2 regions of the Pseudomonas sp. NPDC078416 genome follow, and region 2 is predicted to be linked to the other one. Evidence: predicted binding sites of a transcription regulator. Region 2 holds the regulator's gene; the other holds the start of a gene.
The links. Region 2 encodes FliA, which starts transcription of late flagellar genes. Its sites were predicted from a motif close to CTAAAGTTTNNNNNNNNNNNGCCGNTAA; they were not measured.
Positions count from the first base shown of each region.

Region 1: ACQKEN_RS07525 (methyl-accepting chemotaxis protein) is a predicted target of FliA. The motif match lies at 4,019-4,046, and genes of this name have one in related genera.

Region 1 is NZ_JBNNGV010000004.1:168,235-179,731, reverse strand. Features, by position in the region: gene lon (endopeptidase La) at 1-1,415, shown strand, start outside; gene ACQKEN_RS07530 (protease inhibitor I42 family protein) at 1,696-2,088, shown strand; gene ACQKEN_RS07525 (methyl-accepting chemotaxis protein) at 2,175-3,971, opposite strand; gene ACQKEN_RS07520 (TonB-dependent siderophore receptor) at 4,150-6,270, shown strand; gene cmoA (carboxy-S-adenosyl-L-methionine synthase CmoA) at 6,390-7,169, shown strand; gene cmoB (tRNA 5-methoxyuridine(34)/uridine 5-oxyacetic acid(34) synthase CmoB) at 7,166-8,125, shown strand; gene pdxJ (pyridoxine 5'-phosphate synthase) at 8,291-9,037, opposite strand; gene recO (DNA repair protein RecO) at 9,127-9,816, opposite strand; gene era (GTPase Era) at 9,992-10,894, opposite strand; gene rnc (ribonuclease III) at 10,887-11,497, opposite strand, start outside.
Region 2 is NZ_JBNNGV010000004.1:7,597-19,093, reverse strand. Features, by position in the region: gene ACQKEN_RS06845 (chemotaxis protein CheW) at 1-731, opposite strand, end outside; gene ACQKEN_RS06840 (ParA family protein) at 845-1,633, opposite strand; gene motD (flagellar motor protein MotD) at 1,671-2,552, opposite strand; gene ACQKEN_RS06830 (flagellar motor protein) at 2,560-3,300, opposite strand; gene ACQKEN_RS06825 (protein-glutamate methylesterase/protein-glutamine glutaminase) at 3,300-4,466, opposite strand; gene ACQKEN_RS06820 (chemotaxis protein CheA) at 4,891-7,230, opposite strand; gene ACQKEN_RS06815 (protein phosphatase CheZ) at 7,375-8,163, opposite strand; gene ACQKEN_RS06810 (chemotaxis response regulator CheY) at 8,183-8,557, opposite strand; gene fliA (RNA polymerase sigma factor FliA) at 8,799-9,542, opposite strand; gene fleN (flagellar synthesis regulator FleN) at 9,539-10,372, opposite strand; gene flhF (flagellar biosynthesis protein FlhF) at 10,491-11,497, opposite strand, start outside.

The sequences.
Region 1 (11,497 bases), 160 kb from region 2:
CGGTGCCGTGGGGTGTATTTGGCGACGACAAGCTCGACCTGAAACACGCACGCAAGGTGCTCGACCAGCACCACGCCGGCCTTGATGACATCAAGAGCCGTATTCTCGAATTCCTCGCCGTGGGCGCCTACAAGGGTGAAATCTCCGGCTCCATCGTGCTGCTGGTCGGCCCGCCGGGCGTGGGTAAAACCAGCGTCGGCAAATCGATCGCGGAATCCCTGGGTCGGCCGTTCTACCGTTTCAGTGTCGGCGGCATGCGCGACGAGGCCGAGATCAAGGGCCACCGTCGCACTTACATCGGCGCCCAACCGGGCAAGCTGGTGCAGGCGCTGAAAGACGTGGAAGTGATGAACCCGGTCATCATGCTCGACGAGATCGACAAGATGGGCCAGAGCTTCCAGGGCGACCCGGCCTCAGCGCTGCTCGAAACCCTGGACCCTGAACAGAACGTCGAATTCCTCGACCACTATCTGGACCTGCGTCTGGACCTGTCGAAGGTGCTGTTCATATGCACCGCGAACACCCTGGACTCGATCCCCGGCCCGTTGCTGGACCGGATGGAAGTGATTCGGCTGTCGGGCTATATCACCGAAGAAAAGCTCGCCATCGCCAAGCGCCATCTGTGGCCCAAGCAACTGGCCAAAGCTGGCGTTTCAAAAAACAGCCTGATGATCAGCGACAGTGCGTTGCGCGCGGTGATTGAAGGCTATGCCCGCGAAGCCGGTGTGCGGCAGCTGGAAAAACAGCTGGGCAAACTGGTGCGCAAGGCCGTGGTCAAGCTGCTGGACAACCCGGACACCGTGGTCAAGATCGGCCCGAAAGAGCTGGAAGCCTCCCTGGGCATGGCGGTCTTCCGCAATGAACAAGTGCTGTCGGGCACCGGCGTGATCACCGGCCTGGCCTGGACCAGCATGGGCGGCGCGACATTGCCCATCGAAGCGACGCGTATTCATACGCTCAACCGCGGCTTCAAGCTCACCGGTCAACTGGGCGATGTGATGAAGGAATCTGCCGAAATCGCCTACAGCTACGTCAGCTCCAATCTGGCGAAGTTTGGCGGCGATAAAAGCTTCTTCGACGAAGCCTTCGTTCACCTTCACGTGCCAGAAGGTGCGACGCCGAAAGACGGACCAAGTGCCGGTGTGACCATGGCCAGCGCGCTGCTGTCGCTGGCGCGTAACCAGGCGCCGAAAAAAGGCGTGGCCATGACCGGCGAACTGACCCTGACCGGGCACGTACTGCCCATCGGCGGCGTGCGGGAGAAGGTGATCGCGGCGCGTCGGCAGAAGATCTACGAGCTGATCCTGCCGGAAGCCAACCGCGGCAACTTCGAAGAACTGCCGGATTACCTGAAAGAAGGCATCACCGCGCACTTCGCCAAGCGCTTTGCGGATGTGGCGAAGATATTGTTTTAAGCACAGCCTTCGCGCCTCCGCGACTGCGCAGCGGCAACGACCGGCCAACGCCGAACGTCAGCGCTGCGCTAGCGCAGAACTTGTAGGAGCGCGCTTGCCCGCGAAGAGGCCGGCTGATCCGACGCATATTCGTCGTTCGTGCCTACGTCTTCGCGGGCAAGCGCGCTCCTACAATTCGATCCGCGCCACATGCCAGCTTGGTACCCATCCGGGTGAGCACCTGCAGGGTTTCAGCATCTTCGGTTATCCTCCCCTCATGTTGCCTATGACCGGAGCCCTCATGACCCCTGCCCGCCTGCTCGTCCCGCTCAGCCTCACCCTGCTTGCCGCCTGCGCCCAGACGCCCAAACAAATCGTTTCCCTGGACGATCAGCAAGACTGCCCCCTCACCCTGAAAACCGGCCAGACGCTCATGCTGATGCTGCCCAGCAATCCCACCACAGGTAACCGCTGGCTGGTGCAAAATCCCGCGCCGTCGATACTCGGCAGCCTCGGGCCGGAGGTGTTCAATGCCTCCAAAGACGTCGGATTGGTCGGTGAAGGCGGTCAGTCGGTCTGGCGCTACCGAGCCGCCAACCCGGGCACGGGCCACCTCATGATGGTCTATCGACAGCCTTGGGCGCCGGAGGTGACGCCAGAACGCACCTTCGATTGCGTCATCACGGTGAACTGATCGCTCGCTCATCCCACGGCCGAGCGCGCAGAAACGCCCTTGCCGGGGAAGGCTAATCAGTCGCTGAGCACCGGCGTGGGCCTCTGTCATTCAGCCAGTAACTGCGCCGCATCGAAGCCCATGCGCAAGTTGCCCCAGTGACGACCGTCGAAGAAGAACGGCACGTCGATCTCGGTCATGATTTCGCCGGTGTCGCGCAGGTAGGTTTGCAGTAGAAAACGCTGTTTGTTAGCCGCTGCGCGCAGGCCGATGGGGTCAGCGAACATGCGCTTGTTCCGGCACACCGGCAGGTCAATAGCCCGATCGCCCGTAGGTTTTTTCGACACCCAGCTGTTGTTCACCGGGCAGTAACCCTTGCTGTCGACGATGAAAGTGACCTTGCCCCCCAGCGTGCCTTTGGTCAACGCGTCGCACTCCTCCTGACAGATCTGCGCGAAGCGCTCGGAGTAGCTGGTCGTGTATTGCTTGGGATCGGTACCGGGAATCAGTTTGTAGTTCTGATCAAACAGGTTGACCCCCTCACGTTGCAGCGCGGCCAGGCGCACCTGGAGCCGGTCGCGGCAATGACTGGCGCGGGTAATGCCAGCGTCCAGCGCGCCATGCCCGAGGACAAAGCGGCCCAGCAGCGCCTGGACCTTTTCCGCCACACCCGACAGATCGCGGGTGGCGGTGGCCGAATGCTGCATGCGCTGGTCGATGGACTGGCTGTCCGCATGGATCTGCGTGACGCGGTCGTTGATGCCGGTGTTGCTATCGGCGAACTGCTGGATGTGCGAGGCGATGTCTTCCAGCTTGGTGTGGGTGGATTCGAAGTCGCCGATCATGCTCTCGAAATGCCCTGACGCGCGCTCGACCACTTTCTGGGTCTCCCGGGCGCTGTGGCTGATCTGAGTGGTTTGCTCGTGGGTCGAGCTCACTTCCAGCAACATGGCGTCGATGTTCTGGGAAATGTCCTCGGTGGCGCGGCTGACGTTCTGGGCCAGGGTCCGGACTTCGTCGGCCACCACCGCGAAACCACGCCCGCTCTCCCCCGCACGCGCCGCCTCGATCGCTGCGTTGAGCGCCAGAAGGTTGGTCTGGGACGAAATCTGCTGAATCAATCCGACGATGGATTTGATGCTCGATGAGCGTTGGTTCAACGCCGAAACCAGAGTGCCGAACTCATTCAGGCTGGTGGAAATCTCACTGATGTTGCCGGTCACTTCCAGCAATTCGGTGTAGGAGTCGCGGGCCATGCTGAGGTTCTGCGCGGTGGTCCCGGAAATGCCCTGAGTCTGCCGGGACACCTCGGCAATCCGCCCCACTGCGTCGTTGCTCTGCTCCATGACTTCCTTGGCGAAGCGCGCCTGATGGGTCGCGCTGTCACTGGAATCGCTGATGTTTTTCAGCGAGCGCGCGGACTCCACGGCAATGTGCACGGTCAACGCCTGAACGCTGCTGATGATCTCCCGCTGCTTGGCCAGGAACCGGTTGCAGGTGCTCGCCAGCACGCGAATTTCATCGTGGGTCAGCAGCGGCAAGTCCTTGGACAGGTCGCCCTCGCCATTGGCAATGCCTTCCAATGCCAGGGTCATCTGGGTCACCGGCCGCACGATCAAGTGCCGGAAATACCAGACCATGAAGCTGACCAGACACAGGGTAAACAGCGTGCTGCCCAGAATGGCATTGCTCAGCACATCGAGTTTGCCCTCGATAACGCTGAGCGTCCCCGCCGGCAACTGCGCGCTGCGCAACTGCAGAAGAATGTCCGCGCGCAGGCTCACGGCCACCCAGTACACCACGGCACTCACCACCACCATCAGAAAAAGGCTCGACAGCTTCTTGGTCAAAGAATCGAAAAACTGCCGCTCGATGGACTCGTACACCGCCTTGAACGCATGCATGCCACGGTTCCCTGTGCCAGGTAATGAAATGGGTTGCGAATTATGGTGTTTCGACTGACGGGGCCAAAGCTTTAATGCTGTGGGGTGAACATTAACAAATGACATTGATTCTCAATTACAACTTGACGATAATTGAGAACCATCATCATTTGTTACATTCGCCGGAGCTTTGCCCGCCATGCGTCACTCGATCTCCTTTTGCCCAAAGGCCCTTTCGTTAATTGCCCTGAGCGTGCTCAACACAGCGAATGCAGAAGAGACAGCGCTCAGCCTGCCAGCTACTGACGTGACGTCAACCGCCACCTACGGCGACACCGGCAACCCGCAGGGATACCAGGGCAAACCCAGCAGCACTACCACTCGGCTGGACCTGACCAACCAAGAAACACCGCAGGGTGTGACCAACATCAAGCGCGAGCAAATGGATGACTTCAAGCTAAACAGCATCCGCGACGTATTGACCAGCACCCCCGGCGTCAATGTGCAGAAAGTCGAAACAGACCGCACCTACTTCACCGCCCGCGGTTTCGACATCAACAACTTCCAGTACGACGGCACGGCCATGCCCATGACCAATGGGTTGCTGGTGGGCGACATCGACCTGGCGCCCTACGAACAGGTGGATATCGTTCACGGCGCCAACGGCTTGATGTCCGGGGCCGGCAACCCCTCGGCCACGGTCAACTTCATCCGTAAACGCCCGACTTACGACCCTCAGGCAAAGATCGATGTGACCGCCGGTTCCTGGGACAAACGCCGGGTGGACATCGACGTCTCCGGCCCCCTGACCGACTCGGGCAACGTGCGCGGGCGCGTCATCTACGCCAACGAAAACGGCAACTCATACCTCGATCGTTACTCCCGCGAGAAGAACATCTTCAGCGGTCTGCTGGCGTTCGACCTGAGCGACAGCGACACGCTGACCCTTGGTTACGAAGACCAGAAAACCAACGCCAATGGCTCAAGCTGGGGCGCACTGCCGCTGGTCGACGGCAATGGCAACGCTATTCATTACAGCAGCACCCACGCCAATATTTCCCAGCCGTGGGTGCATTGGGACGTTCACACGCAACGTGCGTTTGCCGAGTGGGAGCACACCTTCGCCAACGACTGGAAGTCGAAGCTGACCGTCGCCGGCGCCGAGCACCGCGAAGACACCGAGATGTTCTACATGTACGGCGACAGCACCTCACCCACCGGTTACACCGGGCTGGGCTCCAAATACAAAGACAAGAACCTCGAACTCAGTGGCGACTACTCGCTGAGCGGGCCGTTCACGCTGGGCGGTCAAGAACATCAACTCACGCTGGGGGCGAACGCTGCACGCCAGCGCAATCGCGAATCCTCGCAGTACGGTGACGTCCTCAACTACTCGCCTGTGAGCCTTGAAGATGCCCTGCACGGCTACCTGCCGCGGCCGACCTACGCCGCCGCGTTACCCGCTGCGACGTCGAACTACACCGATCGCCAGAAGAGCGTTTACGCCGGCGCGCGTTTCAGCCTGACTGACGACCTGCATGTGATCACGGGCGCACGCATGCTCAGCGCGGACAGCAATGGCGACAACTACGGTTCGGCGCGGGAGGTACGCATTCACGGCAAAGTCACGCCGTATGCCGGTATCGTCTACGACCTGACCCCCGAATACGCGCTGTACGCCAGTTACACCGAAGTCTTCAATCCGCAGTATTACCTCGACGGCCAAGGCCGGGTGCTCGACCCGCTTGAAGGCAAAAGCTACGAAGCGGGCATCAAAGGTCAGTTGCTGGACAAGAAGCTCAACGTCAGCGCAGCGGTGTTCCATGCCAAGCAGGACAACGTGCCGGGCAGTTCGACCTATGACGCCAGCCTGGGCGGCTATGTGTACGAGGCGATGTCCTACGACAGCAGCGGCCTGGAGCTGGAAGCGTCGGGCGAAGTGGCGCCAGGCCTGCAAGTCAACGGCGGCTACACCTACGTGTACATCACGGACGACAACGACAGTCGTGCGCGCAAATTCATCCCCCGCCACGCCCTGACGTCGTCGATGACCTACCAGTTGCCGATGGCACCGAAGGTCAAGGTCGGCGGCAGCCTGAGCTGGCAGAGCAAGACTCAGAACGACGACTCGCCGGCCGCCCGCCAGGACGCCTACGCGCTCATCGGCCTGATGACCCGCTACGACATCGATCAGCACTGGAGCACCCAGCTCAACCTCAACAACCTCACCAACGAGAAATACCAACAGAGCCTGCGCTACAACCAGAGCAACTTCGGCGATCCACGCAACCTCACCGCATCGGTAAGCTGGAAGTACTGATTGCATGGCTTGAGTCCTGGCAGCGCACCCGTAACCGGGCGCGGCTTTTCAGCGGCGGGGGCACGGTCGGCACACGAGCGATGAGATGAGGTTCCAGCCAAGGGCTGGAATTGGCTAAAATGCCGCACTTTTCGCCTTGTCCCCCCGGAATCGCCGTGAGCCCAGAACCCGACCGCCTATTCGCCCAGCCGCTGCCCCAGGTGCCCGACTTCGCCTTCAACGAAGACGTGGTGCGGGTGTTCCCGGACATGATCAAGCGCTCGGTGCCGGGCTACCCGACCATCGTCGAAAACCTCGGAGTCCTCGCGGCGCAGTTCGCCCAGCCCCACAGCGTACTCTATGACCTGGGCAGTTCGCTGGGCGCCGTCACTCAGGCGTTGCGCAGACACGTGCGCACTGAAGACTGCCGGGTGATTGCCATCGACAACTCATCGGCCATGGTCGAGCGCTGCCGGGAATACCTGAACGCTCAGGACTCGATGTACCAGGAGCTGCTGCCGGTGGAGGTCATCGAAAGCGATATCTTGAATCTAGCGTTTGAGCCGGCTTCGGTGGTCGCCCTGAACTTCACCCTGCAATTCATCGCCCCCGAACAACGCGTGACCCTGTTGACTCGAATCCGCCAGTCGCTGCTGCCCGGCGGTGCGCTGATCCTGTCGGAGAAACTGCGCTTTGATGACACCGAAGAGCACGCGCTGCTCACCGATCTGCACGTCGCCTTCAAGCGCGCCAACGGTTACAGCGAACTGGAGATCGCGCAGAAACGCAGCGCGATCGAAAACGTAATGAAGCCCGACAGCCTTGAGCAGCACCGCGAACGCTTGCTTGCCGCTGGTTTCAGCAAAGTCGTGCCTTGGTTCCAGTGCCTTAATTTCGCCTCGTTGATTGCCCTACCATGATTGATCTCGCTCCTCTGGTTCGCCGTCTGGCGGGCACGCCACTGTATGCCTGGGCCCAAGGCCTGCAGGCACAACTCGACGCGAAGATGGAAAAGGGCCACGGCGACCTCGAACGCTGGCAAGGCGCGCTGAATGCCTTGCCTGGCCTGACGCCCAGCCGCATCGAGCTCAAGGACGACTTCATCCTCGACGCCGACTGCGACGACGCCACCCGCGAGCAGACCCGCGCCGCACTAATGGGCCTGTCGCCGTGGCGTAAGGGGCCGTTTGAGGTGTTCGGCGTGCATGTCGACACCGAATGGCGCTCGGACTGGAAATGGTCGCGGGTCTCGCCGCACCTTGATCTGAAAGGCAAGCGCGTTCTGGATGTGGGCTGCGGCAACGGTTATTACCAGTGGCGCATGTTGGGCGCTGGGGCCGACAGCGTCATTGGCGTTGACCCCAACTGGCTGTTCTTCTGCCAGTTCCAGGCCATGCACCGTTACCTGCCGGATCTGCCGGCGTGGCATCTGCCGTTCACGCTGGAAGATTTGCCGGCGCGGCTGGAAGGATTCGACACAGTGTTTTCCATGGGCGTGCTCTATCACCGCAAGTCGCCGATCGACCACCTTCTGGCGCTGAAGGATTGCCTGGTCAAAGGTGGCGAGCTGGTACTGGAAACCATGGTAGTTGAAGGCGACGCCAATCAGGTGCTGGTGCCGGAAGACCGCTACTCACAGATGCGCAACGTGTGGTTTCTGCCGTCAGTGCCGGCACTGGAGCTGTGGCTGCGCCGCGCGGGTTTCGTGGATGTACGCTGCGTCGACGTCAGCACCACCACGGTTGAAGAACAACGCGGCACCGACTGGATGCGCTTTCAGTCGTTGAGTGACTTCCTCGATCCGGCAGACCACAGCAAAACCGTGGAAGGACTGCCAGCGCCGCGGCGTGCGGTGATTGTCGGGCGCAAGCCTTAACTGCTGAAAGTCGCCACCGCGCGCCGATCAAACATGACAACACCGCAGATATAACTGCCGACGCATTACCTGTAGGAGCGCGCTTGCCCGCGATTGCATTGTCAGTGACTGAAAACTAACCTGATAAACCGCAATCGCGGGCAAGCGCGCTCCTACAAGATCGCCTCAGGCCTTCGCTGCCGCCGCCAGAATCAACGCCTTCATCTCCGACACCGCCGACTTGAAGCCGACGAACAGCGCATGGGCCACCAGCGCGTGGCCGATGTTCAACTCGTTGATGCCCTTGATCGCCGCGACGGCTTCAACGTTGTGATAGTGCAAACCATGGCCGGCGTTGACGATCAGGCCCTGGGCCAACCCAAAGGCGACGCCGTCGGCAATGCGCTTGAGCTCTTCGGCCACTTCCGCCGGGGTTTCGGCATCGGCATAACGGCCCGTATGCAGTTCGATGGCCGGCGCGCCGACCCGGGCCGACGCTGCAATCTGGCGCTCATCGGCGTCGATGAACAACGACACTTCGCTGCCGATGGCCGACAACCGTTCAACCGCTGCCTTGATGCGCGCTTCCTGACCGGCCACATCCAGCCCGCCCTCGGTGGTCAATTCCTGACGGGTTTCCGGCACCAGGCAAATGTGCGCAGGCCGGATGCGCTCGGCGAATGCCATCATCGCTTCGGTGACGCCCATCTCGAAGTTCATGCGCGTTTGCAGCACGTCTTTGAGCAGCAACACATCGCGCTCCTGAATGTGCCGACGGTCCTCACGCAAATGCACGGTGATGCCATCGGCGCCTGCTTCTTCAGCATCCAGCGCTGCCTTGACCGGATCGGGATAGCGCGTCCCTCGGGCCTGGCGCAGGGTAGCAACGTGGTCGATGTTCACGCCGAGCAGAATGCGGGTGCTATGGGTCACGGGGTTCTCCTGATAACTGAAGCGGTGCCAGCCAGTGGCGGCTGATTGCGCAAGCGAGGAAGGATTTTCTAGGTTTGCGCCGCAGGACGCTAGAGTTTGCGAAACAATTCACGGCTGACCAGCGGGCGCCCGCCCAGATGCACCGCCAGGGCCTGGCGCATTAGACGCTTGGCCGCCGACAGCGCGCCCGGCGAACTCCAGTCCGCTTCAGACATCGCCTGCAATTCGGCGCCCTGAAACAATCCTGGCTGAAACAGATAAACCCGCTCAAGGCCTGCGTCCACCTGAAGCCGGTACATGCCGTCGCTGGCCAGTGGATCGCCGTTGATGTCCGCGTCCAGCGCAAAGCCGTAGCCGAGATCGTCCAGCAGCCGCCACTCGAACGAGCGCAGCAGCGGTTCCAGAGCGCGCCCTTCGGCCAACGCAACAAGCGTTGCAGCATAGTGTTCGAACACGCCCGGGTGCGGGTCTTCGGCAGGCAGCAGGCGAATAAGCAGCTCATTGAGGTAAAGACCGCTGAACAGCGCATCGCCTTCCAGCCACGTGGCGACGCCGGCGCCTTCCATCCGCCCCACGTTCTTCAGCTCGCCCCGCCCGCGAAACTCGACTTCCAGCGGCACAAACGGCCGCGCCATCGTTCCCGCCTTCCCCCGCGCGCTGCGCAACACCGCGCGCAAACGACCCTGCGGGGTGATGAAGTCGACCAGCGCGCTGTTTTCGCGGTACGCACGGCTGTGCAACACATAGGCGAGCTGACCGACGGGAGGTGTCTGTGACATGGCTATCTCGATGAAAGAACGCGGCCGAACAGGCATCTGAAACGACTGTGGGAGTGAGGTTGCTCACAAAAACCGGGTCCATCCGCTAAATCTTCAGCGGCTGAATCGCCGTCTTCGTGAGCAAACTCACTCCCACAGTGTTACGTGACACAGAGCAGCGGTGCCGACCGCCGTGTTACAAGTCGCCGTAACCCAGCGAGCGCAACGCGCGCTCGTCATCTGACCAGCCGCCTTTGACCTTGACCCACAGATTGAGCATGACCTTGGAGTCGAACAGCACTTCCATGTCACGGCGCGCATCCGAGCCGATGCGCTTGATGCGCTCGCCCTTGTCGCCAATGATGATTTTCTTCTGCCCGTCGCGCTCGACCAGGATCAGCGCGTGGATATGCAGCGTCTTGCCCTGCTGCTTGAATTGTTCGATCTCGACAGTGATCTGATACGGCAGCTCGGCGCCGAGCTGACGCATGATCTTCTCGCGCACCAGTTCCGCTGCGAGAAAACGGCTGCTGCGGTCGGTGATCTGATCTTCCGGGAAGAAGTGCTCGTTCTCCGGCAGATGATCGGCGATGACCTTTTCCAGCGCTTCCAGGTTATGCCCCTGCTGCGCCGAGATCGGGATGATCTGGGCGTTCGGCAGTTGCTCCTGCAGCCAGGACAAATGCGGCATCAGCGCGCTCTTGTCTTCGATGCGGTCGGTCTTGTTCAAGGCCACGATCAACGGGCCGGTCACGTACTGCACGCGCTCGAGGACCATCTGGTCTTCTTCGGTCCACTTGGTGCGGTCGACCACGAAGATCACCACGTCGACGTCTTTCAACGCTGCCGAAGCGGTCTTGTTCATGTAACGGTTAAGCGCTTTGTCGCTGTTTTTGTGCATGCCGGGCGTATCGACGTAAACCGCCTGTACGGCGCCCTCGGTCTTGATGCCGAGCATGTTGTGCCGGGTCGTCTGCGGCTTGCGCGAGGTGATCGCCAGTTTCTGGCCAAGGATGTGGTTCAGCAGCGTCGACTTGCCCACGTTTGGCCGGCCAACAATGGCAACATAGCCACAGCGTGTTGCAGGTGAATCAGTCATTGCCATTCTCCACACCCAGGGCGATAAGGGCTGCGGCCGCTGCTACCTGTTCGGCAATGCGACGGCTGACGCCTTGTCCCCGGCTTTTTTCATTCAATAAAGAGATCTCGCATTCGACGAAAAAAATTCGGCAATGCGGCTCGCCCTGAATATCCACCACTTCATAGCGGGGCAGATCACAGGCGCGTGACTGTAGGAATTCCTGCAGCCGTGTTTTGGGGTCTTTGTTGGTGTCGACAAGCGTCAGGGTTTCGAACTCGCTGGCTAGCCAGGCGAGCACGCGATCCCTTGCCATGTCCATGCCGGCGTCGAGGTAGATCGCACCGATCAGGGCTTCCAGCGCATCGGCCAGAATCGACTCACGGCGAAAGCCGCCGCTCTTCAGCTCACCCGAGCCCAGGCGCAGGTACTCGCCCAGATCGAAACCGCGGGCCAGCAGGGCCAAGGTCTCGCCTTTCACCAGCCGGGCGCGCAGACGGGACAACTGACCTTCGCGGGCCTGGGGGAAACGCTCGAACAGCGCTTCGCCGGCGACGAAGTTAAGAATGGCATCACCCAGGAATTCCAGACGCTCGTTGTTGCGTCCGGCAAAGCTTCGGTGGG
Region 2 (11,497 bases):
GATATCACGTATTGCAGGCCCTGACGGAAATCGTCGCGGTAGCGGTCCGGCATGATCCAGCGCGCCGTGTCCAGCACCTTCAGGTTGCCGGCCTGGCTGGGCAGGATCCCGAGAAACCAGTCGGGCTGACCGAACAGCGGCGTCAAATCATGGCCCGCCAGCGGGTAAATCGAACCCAGGCACACCAGCGGCACCGCGAGAGTCAGACCGGCGACGTCGAACAGCAGGCATTCGAACGGCTCGGCCGCCCAGGCCGGGCGCTCGTCACCCGTGGGCGGAGGCGTCGGTGTGCGCTGGGCAGACAGATGCACGTCGACGACCGGCTCGATCAGGGCCACCGGTGGTTCTTCCACCGCCGGCGCTTCAACCTGCGGTTCTGGCTCAGGTTCAAACACCGGCGGCAGGATCACCGGCGGCAACGCCACTGGCCGTTCCATTACCCGTGCCGCAGCCGGTTCAGGCTGCGCCGAATAAGCGAGCGACACCGGCGCAGGCCGGCCCATGGAAGCAGGCTGCGACGCCGGCAACGCAGGGGGCAGCGCCGCAGCAACCGCCGCTGCTACCGCGGAACGCATGCGTGCGTCATGGGCCTGCTCTTCGAGCACGGCCGCTTGAAATTCATCCACAGACTCGACGACCTGCAGCTCCTCGGTCGCGTCATACAGCAACGCGTCCAGGTAGTTCTGCAGCGCCAGTTGTGGTCGTGAAGCGATGTCCAGGGGGCGGTTCATACAGGAGCCCGAAAAGTAGTGATGCGATTACCGCCTGAAACAGATATCGGCTGCATAGCCGATGGACTTGAGCGTGCAGGCGCGCCGCTCGACAAATAATGATCAGCGGCCACTCAGGCCACCTGCCCGACAAGCTGTTCGGTGAGCATGTGCTTGAGCAACGCGCGGTAGGCCAGCACGCCACGGCTCTTGTTGTCGAACTGTGACGGCGTCACGCCCGCGCGGCTGGCATCGCGCAGTCGCGTGTCCACCGGAATGAACGCATTCCAGACGTGTTCCGGGTAACTGTCGCGCAGCAGCTTGAGGGTGCTCATCGACGCCTGGGTGCGGCGGTCGAACAGCGTGGGCACGATGGTGTACGGCAGCGGCACCTTGCGCGAGCGGTTGATCATCGCCAGCGTGTTGACCATGCGCTCCAGGCCCTTCACCGCGAGGAATTCGGTCTGCACCGGGATCGCCAGTTGCTGGCTCGCCGCCAGGGCGTTGACCATCAACACGCCCAGCAACGGCGGGCTGTCGATGATCGCGTAATCGAAGTCCTGCCATAGCTGCGCCAGGCTCCTGGCAATCACCAGGCCCAGGCCGCTCTGCCCCGGCGACTGGCGCTCGAGGGTAGCCAGCGCGGTGCTCGACGGCAGCAGCGAAATGCGTTTGTCACTGGTCGGCAGCAGCAACTGGCCCGGCAAACCGTCCGGCACCACGCCCTTGTTGAGGAACAGGTCGAAGCTGCTGTGTTCCAGCGTATCGGGATCTTGCCCGAAATAACTGGTCATCGAGCCATGGGGATCGAGGTCCACCACGACCACGCGCTTGCCCGCCTCTGCCAGCAAGCCGGCTAAAGCGATGGAGGTGGTGGTCTTGCCGACCCCGCCTTTCTGATTGGCTACTGCCCAGACTCTCATGTACTCGTTTTCCCCCCGACCAAAGCGACGACCGGGTTTAAGGGGCAGATGACGAAGATTTGACGCCTTGCGGCGGCTTGGCCGGGACCGGTGCAGTTTGTGTGCCAGCACGACGCAGCGCAGCATCGGGTTTTGCATTGGCCGTGGTGCCCGAGCCCGTGAGGCTGCGGCGCACGTCCAGGTTGCGCGAGATCACCAGCACCACGCGACGGTTGCGCGCGCGGCCATCGGCGGTGGCATTGGAGGTCAGCGGCTGGAACTCGCCATAGCCCACCGAGGCCAGCCGCGCCGGGTTGATCCCGTCCATGGCCAGCATGCGCACGATGCTCGATGAACGCGCCGACGACAGCTCCCAGTTGGTCGGGAACTGCCCGGTGTTGATCGGCTGGTTATCGGTGAAGCCTTCGACGTGAACGGGGTTGTCGAACGGCTTGATGATCTTCGCGACCTTGTCGATCAGGTCAAACGCCTGATTGCTCGGCATCGCGTCGCCGCTGCCGAACAGCAGGCTGGAATTAAGCTCGATCTCGATCCACAGCTCGTTGCCGCGCACGGTCATCTGCTTGGAAGCGATCAGGTCGCCGAACGCCGCATTGACGTCATCGGCAATGGATTTCAGCGGGTCGTCTGCGGCCTGGCCCAACGCGGCGTCGGTCTGCTCGCTGTCCTGAACCAGCGGATCGGCAGGCCGGACGGTCTGCGGTTTCTGTTCGCCAATGGGGATCGGCTTGACGCTGCGCTCGGGCTCGTTGAACACCCCGACCAGCGCTTCGGACAGCACCTTGTATTTGCCTTCGTTCAACGACGAGATGGAATACATGACCACGAAAAACGCGAACAGCAAGGTGATGAAGTCCGCGTAGGACACCAGCCAGCGTTCGTGATTTTCGTGCTCTTCCTGGCGACGTCGGCGGGCCATCAGTCCATCACTCCATGAAGCCTTGCAGCTTCAGTTCGATCGAGCGCGGGTTCTCGCCTTCGGCAATCGACAGCAGGCCTTCGAGGAGCATTTCCCGGTAGCGCGACTGGCGGATTGCCACAGCCTTGAGCTTGTTCGCCACCGGCAGAAGAATCAGGTTGGCGGAGGCAACGCCATAAATGGTCGCCACGAACGCCACCGCAATGCCACTGCCCAGTTGATTGGGATCGGCGAGGTTGCCCATTACGTGGATCAGGCCCATGACCGCGCCGATGATGCCGACGGTTGGCGCGTAGCCGCCCATGCTTTCGTAGACTTTTGCCGCCTGGATGTCGCGGCTTTCCTGGGTGATGAAATCCACTTCCAGAATGCCGCGAATGGCCGCAGGCTCAGCGCCGTCCACCAGCAGTTGCAGGCCTTTGCGCGAATAGGCATCGGGTTCCGAGTCCGCCACGGCTTCAAGTCCGAGCAGGCCCTCCTTGCGCGCGGTGAGGCTCCAGGACACGACGCGATCAATGCCGCCGGCCAGATCGATGCGTGGCGGAAACAGAATCCAGATGAAGATCTGCATCGCCCGCTTGAACGCGCTCATGGGCGTCTGCAGCAGGCAGGCCGCCAGCGTACCGCCAAGGACGATCAAGGCAGCCGGGCCGTTGAGCAATGCGCCCAGGTGCCCGCCTTCGAGGAAGTTGCCGCCAATGATCGCGACGAACGCCAGAATGATCCCTATGAGCGTCAAGACATCCATCAGCTGCAGGCCTCCACCAAGTGGCGCCCGATGTCGTCGAGGCTGTAAACGGCGTCGGCCAGTTCGGCTTTGACGATCGCCATGGGCATGCCGTAGATCACGCAGCTGGCTTCGTCCTGCGCCCAGATCTGGCTGCCGCTCTGCTTGAGCAGACGCGCGCCTTCACGGCCGTCGGCGCCCATCCCGGTGAGGACGACCGCGAGGACTTTGTCGCTGTAGGATTTTGCCGCCGAGCCAAAAGTGATGTCCACGCAGGGCTTGTAGTTCAGGCGCTCGTCACCCGGCAGGATTTTCACCGCGCCGCGACCATCAACCATCATCTGCTTCCCACCCGGGGCCAGCAGTGCAAGACCGGGACGCAGGATGTCGCCGTCTTCGGCTTCCTTGACGCTGATGCGGCACAGCTTGTCGAGGCGTTCGGCGAAGGCCTTGGTGAAGGCGGCCGGCATGTGCTGGATCAGCACGATGGGCGCCGGGAAGTTGGCCGGCAGTTGGGTCAGCACCCGCTGCAAGGCCACCGGGCCACCGGTGGACGTGCCGATCGCCACCAGTTTGTAGGCCTTGCGCTTGGGCGCACCTGAGGTTGGCGCGTGGTGAGAGGCCGCCGGTGCATGATGCTGCGACGCCGGAGCGGGCGAACGTGCTGGCGCTGGCGCCGGACGTGAGGGGCTTGGTGCGGCAGACGTGCTGCGCGGTGCAGCGGGCGCAGCAGAGGGCGCGGGTGCCGAGGTAGCAGAAGGCGTGCTGCCATAACCGCTGAAACGACGGTTGCTGCGGGAGATGCTGTGCACTTTTTCGCACAGCATCTGTTTGACTTTCTCGGGGTTGCGCGAGATGTCTTCGAAATTTTTCGGCAGGAAATCCACCGCCCCGGCGTCCAGCGCATCGAGAGTGACCCGGGCGCCTTCGTGGGTCAGGGAGGAGAACATCAACACCGGGGTCGGGCAACGCTGCATGATGTGACGGACCGCGGTAATGCCATCCATCATCGGCATTTCGTAGTCCATGGTGATCACGTCGGGCTTGAGGGCCAGGGCTTGTTCAATGGCTTCCTTGCCATTGGTGGCAGTACCGACCACCTGGATCGTGGGATCCGAAGAGAGAATTTCCGAGACACGACGTCGGAAAAAACCCGAATCGTCCACGACGAGAACCTTGACTGCCATAAACACTCCAAAGAGCGCGCGCCACCCTGAAGGTCGGCGCGCCCTTAATCACGTAGCTTGGGTCACATTGGCGATGCGGGACAGGCCAGTGGGACCGGTTTTCGCGCGTTAAACAGGACCCGCGGGACCTGTAGGACCTATACCTGCAGGACCGGCTTTAGCCGGGAAAGCGTCGGGTATCACACCGAAAAATCAAGGGTGTTCACCCTGCCCTCTTCCCGGCTGAAGCCGGTCCCACTGAAAAACCTCGCAAGGCGCCCTCCGCATGCCGTTAGTGGGACCGGCTTTAGCCGGGAACACGTCAGTTGTCACACCGCAAAATTCACGGTGTCCACACCGGCCCCTTCCCGGCTAAAGCCGGTCCTACAGAACATCGCAAGGCCCCTACAGACATCGCAAGCCGCCCTGCCGAAGCCGATCCTGCTTAACCCATCCGTCGTGCCGCATAGCGCTTGAGCATGCTCGGGACATCGAGAATCAGTGCGATACGACCGTCACCGGTGATGGTGGCCCCCGACATGCCTGGCGTGCCTTGCAGCATTTTGCCCAGCGGCTTGATCACCACTTCTTCCTGGCCCACCAACTGATCGACGACAAAGCCGATGCGTTGCGTGCCCACCGACAGGATTACCACGTGACCCTCGCGTTGCTCCTCGTGGGCGGCCGAGCTGACCAGCCAGCGCTTGAGGTAGAACAGTGGCAGCGCCTTGTCGCGCACGATGACCACTTCCTGACCGTCGACGACGTTGGTGGTCGACAGGTCCAGGTGGAAAATCTCGTTGACGTTGACCAGCGGGAACGCGAAGGCCTGGTTGCCGAGCATGACCATCAGCGTCGGCATGATCGCCAGGGTCAGCGGCACCTTGATGATGATCTTCGAACCCAGGCCTTTGGTGGAATCGATGCTGATCGAGCCGTTGAGCTGGGCGATCTTGGTTTTCACCACGTCCATCCCTACGCCACGCCCGGACACATCGGAAATCTCGGTCTTGGTCGAGAAGCCCGGGGCGAAGATCAGGTTGTAGCAATCGGTGTCGCTGAGGCGATCCGCTGCGTCCTTGTCCATCACGCCGCGCTTGACCGCGATCGCACGCAGGACCGCAGGGTCCATGCCTTTACCGTCATCGGAAATCGACAGCAGGATGTGATCGCCTTCCTGTTCGGCCGCCAGAATCACACGACCGTTGCGGGGCTTGCCCGACGCCTCGCGCTCTTCAGGCGACTCGATACCGTGGTCGACCGCGTTGCGCACCAAGTGGACCAGCGGATCGGCCAGGGCTTCGACAAGGTTCTTGTCCAGGTCGGTTTCTTCACCCACCAGTTCAAGGCTGATTTCTTTCTTCAGCTGACGCGCCAGATCGCGAACCAGTCGCGGGAAGCGACCGAACACTTTCTTGATCGGCTGCATGCGGGTCTTCATGACCGCGGTCTGCAGGTCAGCGGTGACCACGTCCAGGTTGGAGACGGCCTTGGACATGGCTTCGTCGGCGCTGTTGGCGCCCAGACGCACGAGGCGGTTACGCACCAGCACCAGTTCGCCGACCATGTTCATGATTTCGTCCAGCCGCGCGGTGTCGACACGCACGGTGGTTTCCGCTTCGGTCGGCGGCTTTTCACTGGCCGCCGGAGCAGCAGCGCGGGCCGGGGCTGGAGCAGAAGCAGGAGCCGCTTTGGCCGGGGCCGCCGCAGCAGGCGCTGCTTTGGCCGGTTCGGCTTTGGCGGCGGGCTCAGGCTTATTGGCCGGTGCAGCAGGTGCTGCGGCAGGTGCTGCGGCAGCCACCGCAGGTTCAAACTTGCCTTTGCCGTGCAACTGATCGAGCAAGTCTTCGAATTCGTTATCGGTGATTTCGTCCGAGGCAGCGGCTTTCGACGGGGCGGCGGGCGCAACCGGCGCGGCAGGTGCAGCGGCAGCAGGAGCAGCAGGTGCAGCAGCGCCAACGGCCTCCGGCGAGAAAGAGCCTTTGCCGTGCAACTGATCCAGCAGCGACTCGAATTCGTCGTCTGTGATTTCGTCACTGGCCGGTGCGGCAGACGGCGTCGCAGCGGCCGGCGGCGTTACAGCGGCAGGCGGTTGCACAGCATCGACGGCGAACTGGCCTTTGCCATGCAGCTGATCGAGGAGTGATTCGAATTCGGCGTCGGTGATTTCATCGCTGGCCGCGGTGCCGGCCGGTGCAGCGGAAACCGCGGCCGCCGGTGCTGCGGCGACGGGTGCCGGTGCAGCAGCAACAGGCGCAGGCGCCCCTGCCGCTTGCGCCTTGACGGCGTTCAGCGAATCCAGAAGCTGTTCGAATTCAAGGTCTGTGATGTCTTCGGACGGTGCTTCAGCGACCGGTTCTTCAACTACCGGTGCCGCCGCAATTTCTTCTGCCGATGCCGGCTCAGCCAGGCGAGACAGCGCGGCCAGCAATTCAGGCGTGGCCGGGGTGACGCTGGAACGCTCGCGCACCTGACCGAACATGCTGTTGACGGTGTCGAGTGCTTCAAGCACCACGTCCATGAGCTCCGAGTCGACGCGGCGTTCACCCTTGCGCAGGATGTCGAACACGTTCTCGGCGATGTGACAGCATTCAACCAGCTCGTTGAGCTGGAGGAAGCCGGCGCCCCCTTTTACAGTGTGAAAACCGCGAAAAATTGCATTGAGCAGGTCCGCATCGTCCGGCCGGCTTTCCAGCTCGACCAACTGCTCTGACAACAGCTCGAGAATCTCGCCGGCCTCTACCAGAAAATCCTGAAGGATTTCTTCATCGGCGCCGAAGCTCATTGGGGGGTGCTCCTAAAATTAACCGTCAAACCGATCCGGAGGCTGCACTGACGGCCTGCGCGCCTTGCTTTCGTCGAAGCATTGGCGCGCGGGTCCAGCAGCCACTTTCACAGAAAACCTGAAGTCCGAATAAGAATGACCGAATCAGAATCCGAGGCTGGATAGCAGATCGTCAACATCATCCTGTCCGGATACAACGTCTTCACGTTTATCGGCATGAATCTGCGGACCTTCACCCTTGGAGTGAAGTTTTTCTTGTTCTTTTTGCTGACGGAACACTTCCTGGTCGTGCTCGATGCCCGCGAAGCGGTCCACCTGGCTCGCCATGAGCACCAGCTTGAGCAGGTTGCGCTCGACTTCCGTGACCAGTGTGGTCACGCGCTTGATCACTTGACCGGTGAGGTCCTGGTAATCCTGCGCCAGCAGAATGTCGTTGAGATGCGCAGAGACCTCGGTGGTCTCCTTCTCGCTGCGGGTCAGGAACACATCGACACGGCGGGCCAGATCACGAAACTCTTCGGCGCTGATCTCGCGGCGCATGAAGCGTCCCCAATCGGCGCTCAACGACTTGGCATCATCAGTGAGCCCGTGCATCAGCGGCGTGCTCAGCTCCACCAGGTCCATGGTCCGGTTGGCCGCGTTTTCGGTCAGCCTGACCACGTACGACAGCCGTTCGGTGGCGTCGGTGATCTGGGAGACCTCCTCGGCCTGCGGCATGTTCGGGTCGATCTGGAAGTTGACGATCGCGCTGTGCAGCTCGCGCGTCAGTTTGCCGACTTCCTGATACAGGCCGCGGTCGCGGGTCTGGTTAAGCTCATGGATCAGTTGCACAGCGTCGCCGAACTTGCCTTTTTCAAGGCTCGCGACCAGCTCTTGTGCGTGTTTCTTCAGGGTTGACTCAAAGTCACCCATTGTCGAATCTTTGGAATCCATAGCGCCCTCGCAGCGGACATCAGCTATTGACGCGCTCGAATATCTTTTCGATTTTCTCTTTGAGCACTTGCGCAGTGAACGGCTTCACCACGTAGCCGTTCACACCGGCCTGAGCGGCTTCGATGATCTGCTCGCGCTTGGCTTCGGCAGTGACCATCAGCACCGGCAGGCTGCGCAGACGCTCGTCGGCACGTACCTGACGCAACAGGTCAATGCCGGACATGCCCGGCATGTTCCAGTCGGTGACGAGGAAGTCAAAGGCGCCGCTTTGCAGCATCGGCAATGCGGTGAGTCCGTCATCTGCTTCGGCCGTGTTGGTGAACCCAAGGTCACGCAACAGGTTTTTTATGATCCGCCGCATCGTTGAGAAGTCATCAACGATGAGGATTTTCATGTTCTTGTCCAATTCGACCTCCAAGCAGTCTTTAACGCGTTCAGCACCTGAACGCGCGTTCAATCAATACCGGCTCCGAACAGAAAGAGGGATTGAAATCGACCGGGACGAGCGCAGCGAAACCGGATCATCTACGACCCGGTTCGACCGACTCCTGCCGTGTCTCTTCTGCTTCCCGCTCAACGTCTTGCACAGCCGGTCTTACAAGCAAAACACGCAGGCCTCTCGGCCTGCGCCTGATTCATGAACGTGCGCGCCACTCGCCAAGACGACCGCGCAACCGCGCCGCGCATTGGCTGTGCAACTGGCTGACCCGCGACTCGCTGACACCCAGGACCTCACCGATTTCCTTGAGGTTCAGCTCTTCGTCGTAGTACAGCGACAGCACCAGGCGTTCACGTTCGGGCAAGTTGGCAATGGCCTCGGCCAGCGCAGCCTGAAAGCGCTCGTCTTCCAGATCCCGCGACGGTTCGAGGGACTGGCTCGCGCCGTCCTCGTGCAGCCCTTCGTGTTCGCCGTCCTGCAACAGGTCGTCGAAACTGAACAGGCGGCTGCCCAGGGTATCGTTCAAAATCCCGTAGTAATCGTCGAGACTCATTTCAAGTTCGGCAGCAACCTCGTGATCTTTAGCGTCACGGCCGGTTTTTGCTTCGATTGATCGAATCGCGTCACTGACCATGCGCGTGTTGCGGTGAACCGAGCGCGGTGCCCAGTCCCCCTTGCGCACTTCGTCGAGCATTGCGCCACGGATACGAATACCCGCGTACGTCTCGAAGCTGGCCCCTTTGGTGGAGTCGTATTTGGTCGAGACTTCGAGCAAGCCAATCATGCCCGCCTGGATCAAGTCCTCGACCTGCACGCTGGCCGGCAGACGCGCCAGCAAGTGGTAGGCGATTCGTTTGACCAGCGGGGCATAACGCTCGATCAGCTCATACTGGGAGTCTTTGGACGATTTGCTGTACATGCGATAGCCACTTGCTGTCATGAGACGGGCCCTGCGCTGGTGTGATGCACGAGGCGTTCTACGAAAAATTCCAGGTGACCGCGCGGGTTCGCCGGCAGCGGCCAGGTGTCGACTTTCTGCGCGATGGCCTTGAACGCCAGGGCACATTTGGAACGCGGAAACGCTTCGTACACGGCGCGCTGTTTCTGCACGGCCTTGCGTACGCATTCGTCGTACGGCACGGCGCCCACATACTGCAGGGCCACGTCGAGAAAACGGTCGGTGACTTTGGTCAGCTTGGCGAAGAGGTTGCGCCCTTCCTGCGGGCTCTGGGCCATGTTGGCCAGGACGCGGAAGCGGTTCATGCCGTAATCGCGGTTGAGCAATTTGATCAGGGCGTAGGCGTCGGTGATCGACGTGGGCTCGTCGCACACCACCAGCAGCACTTCCTGGGCGGCGCGGACAAAGCTCACCACCGACTCGCCGATGCCGGCGGCGGTATCGATGACCAGCACATCGAGGTTGTCGCCGATGTCACTGAACGCCTGAATCAGCCCGGCATGCTGCGCCGGGGTCAGGTGGACCATGCTCTGGGTGCCCGATGCCGCCGGCACGATGCGCACACCGCCCGGTCCCTGCAGCAGGACATCGCGCAGCTCGCACCGCCCTTCGATGACGTCAGCCAGGGTGCGTTTGGGGGTCAGACCCAACAATACGTCGACGTTGGCCAGACCCAGATCGGCGTCCAGCAACATGACGCGACGTCCCAGCTCGGCCAGTGCCAGTGAAAGATTCACTGAAACGTTGGTCTTGCCTACGCCACCTTTGCCACCGGTCACCGCGATAACCTGTACGGGATGCATGCTGCCCATGTTAATTGTTTACCTTGTCTTGCTTAGACCTAAGCCACATGTCGGGCTGCACGTTCAGTGCCTGAACAATGCCTGGCAGACCATCGATGCAGGAAAATTCCACTGTCATTTTCTCTACCTAGCCCGCGCGCTTGCCGGTGCTGTGATAAAGATCCGCAAACATATCCGCCATCGCTTCCTCGCTAGGCTCCTCCTGCATCTGCACGCTGACAGCCCGGCTCACCAATTGGTGCCGACGCGGCAAATGCAGATCATCCGGTATCCGTGGGCCATCGGTGAGATAGGCCACAGGCAGTTCGTGTGTCACGGCCAGACTGAGCACTTCGCCCAGGCTGGCCGTTTCGTCGAGCTTGGTCAGGATGCACCCGGCCAGGCCGCAACGTTTGTAACTGTGGTAGGCCGCTGACAGCACCTGCTTCTGGCTGGTTGTCGCCAGCACCAGGTAGTTGCGCGCCTTGATGCCACGTCCGGCGAGGGTTTCCAGTTGCAGACGCAGTGCCGGATCGCTGGCTTGCAGGCCGGCGGTGTCGATCAACACCACGCGCTTGCGCAGCAGCGGCTCCAGCGCCTGTGCCAGGGACTGGCCCGGGTCGACGTGGGTGACCGGTACATTGAGGATCCGGCCCAGCGTCTTCAGCTGTTCCTGGGCGCCAATGCGGAAACTGTCCATGCTCACCAGCGCGATATTTTGCGCGCCGTATTTCAACACATATCGGGCCGCCAGTTTAGCCAGCGTGGTGGTTTTGCCCATGCCGGCAGGACCGACCATGGCAATCACACCGCCCTCTTCCAGTGGCTCGACGTCCGGCGTGGCAATCATGCGGGCCAGATGGGCCAGCAGCATGCGCCAGGTGTGGGCCTGATCGCCGGATTCCGGGACCATCGCCAGCAGATCGCGGGACAGCGGGCCGGAGAGGCCAACACGTTGCAGACGGCGCCACAGATTGGCCTGCTGCGGACGGCTGCCTTGCAGTTGATTCCAGGCCAGCGAGCCCAGCTGGACTTCCAGCAGTTCGCGCAGGCCGTTCAATTCGGAGCGCATCGCTTCGTAGGCGCGGTCGCCAACAGCAGGCTCGGCGTTGCGTTCTGCACGCTCGGCGGCCACAGCGGCGTGGATCGACGGGC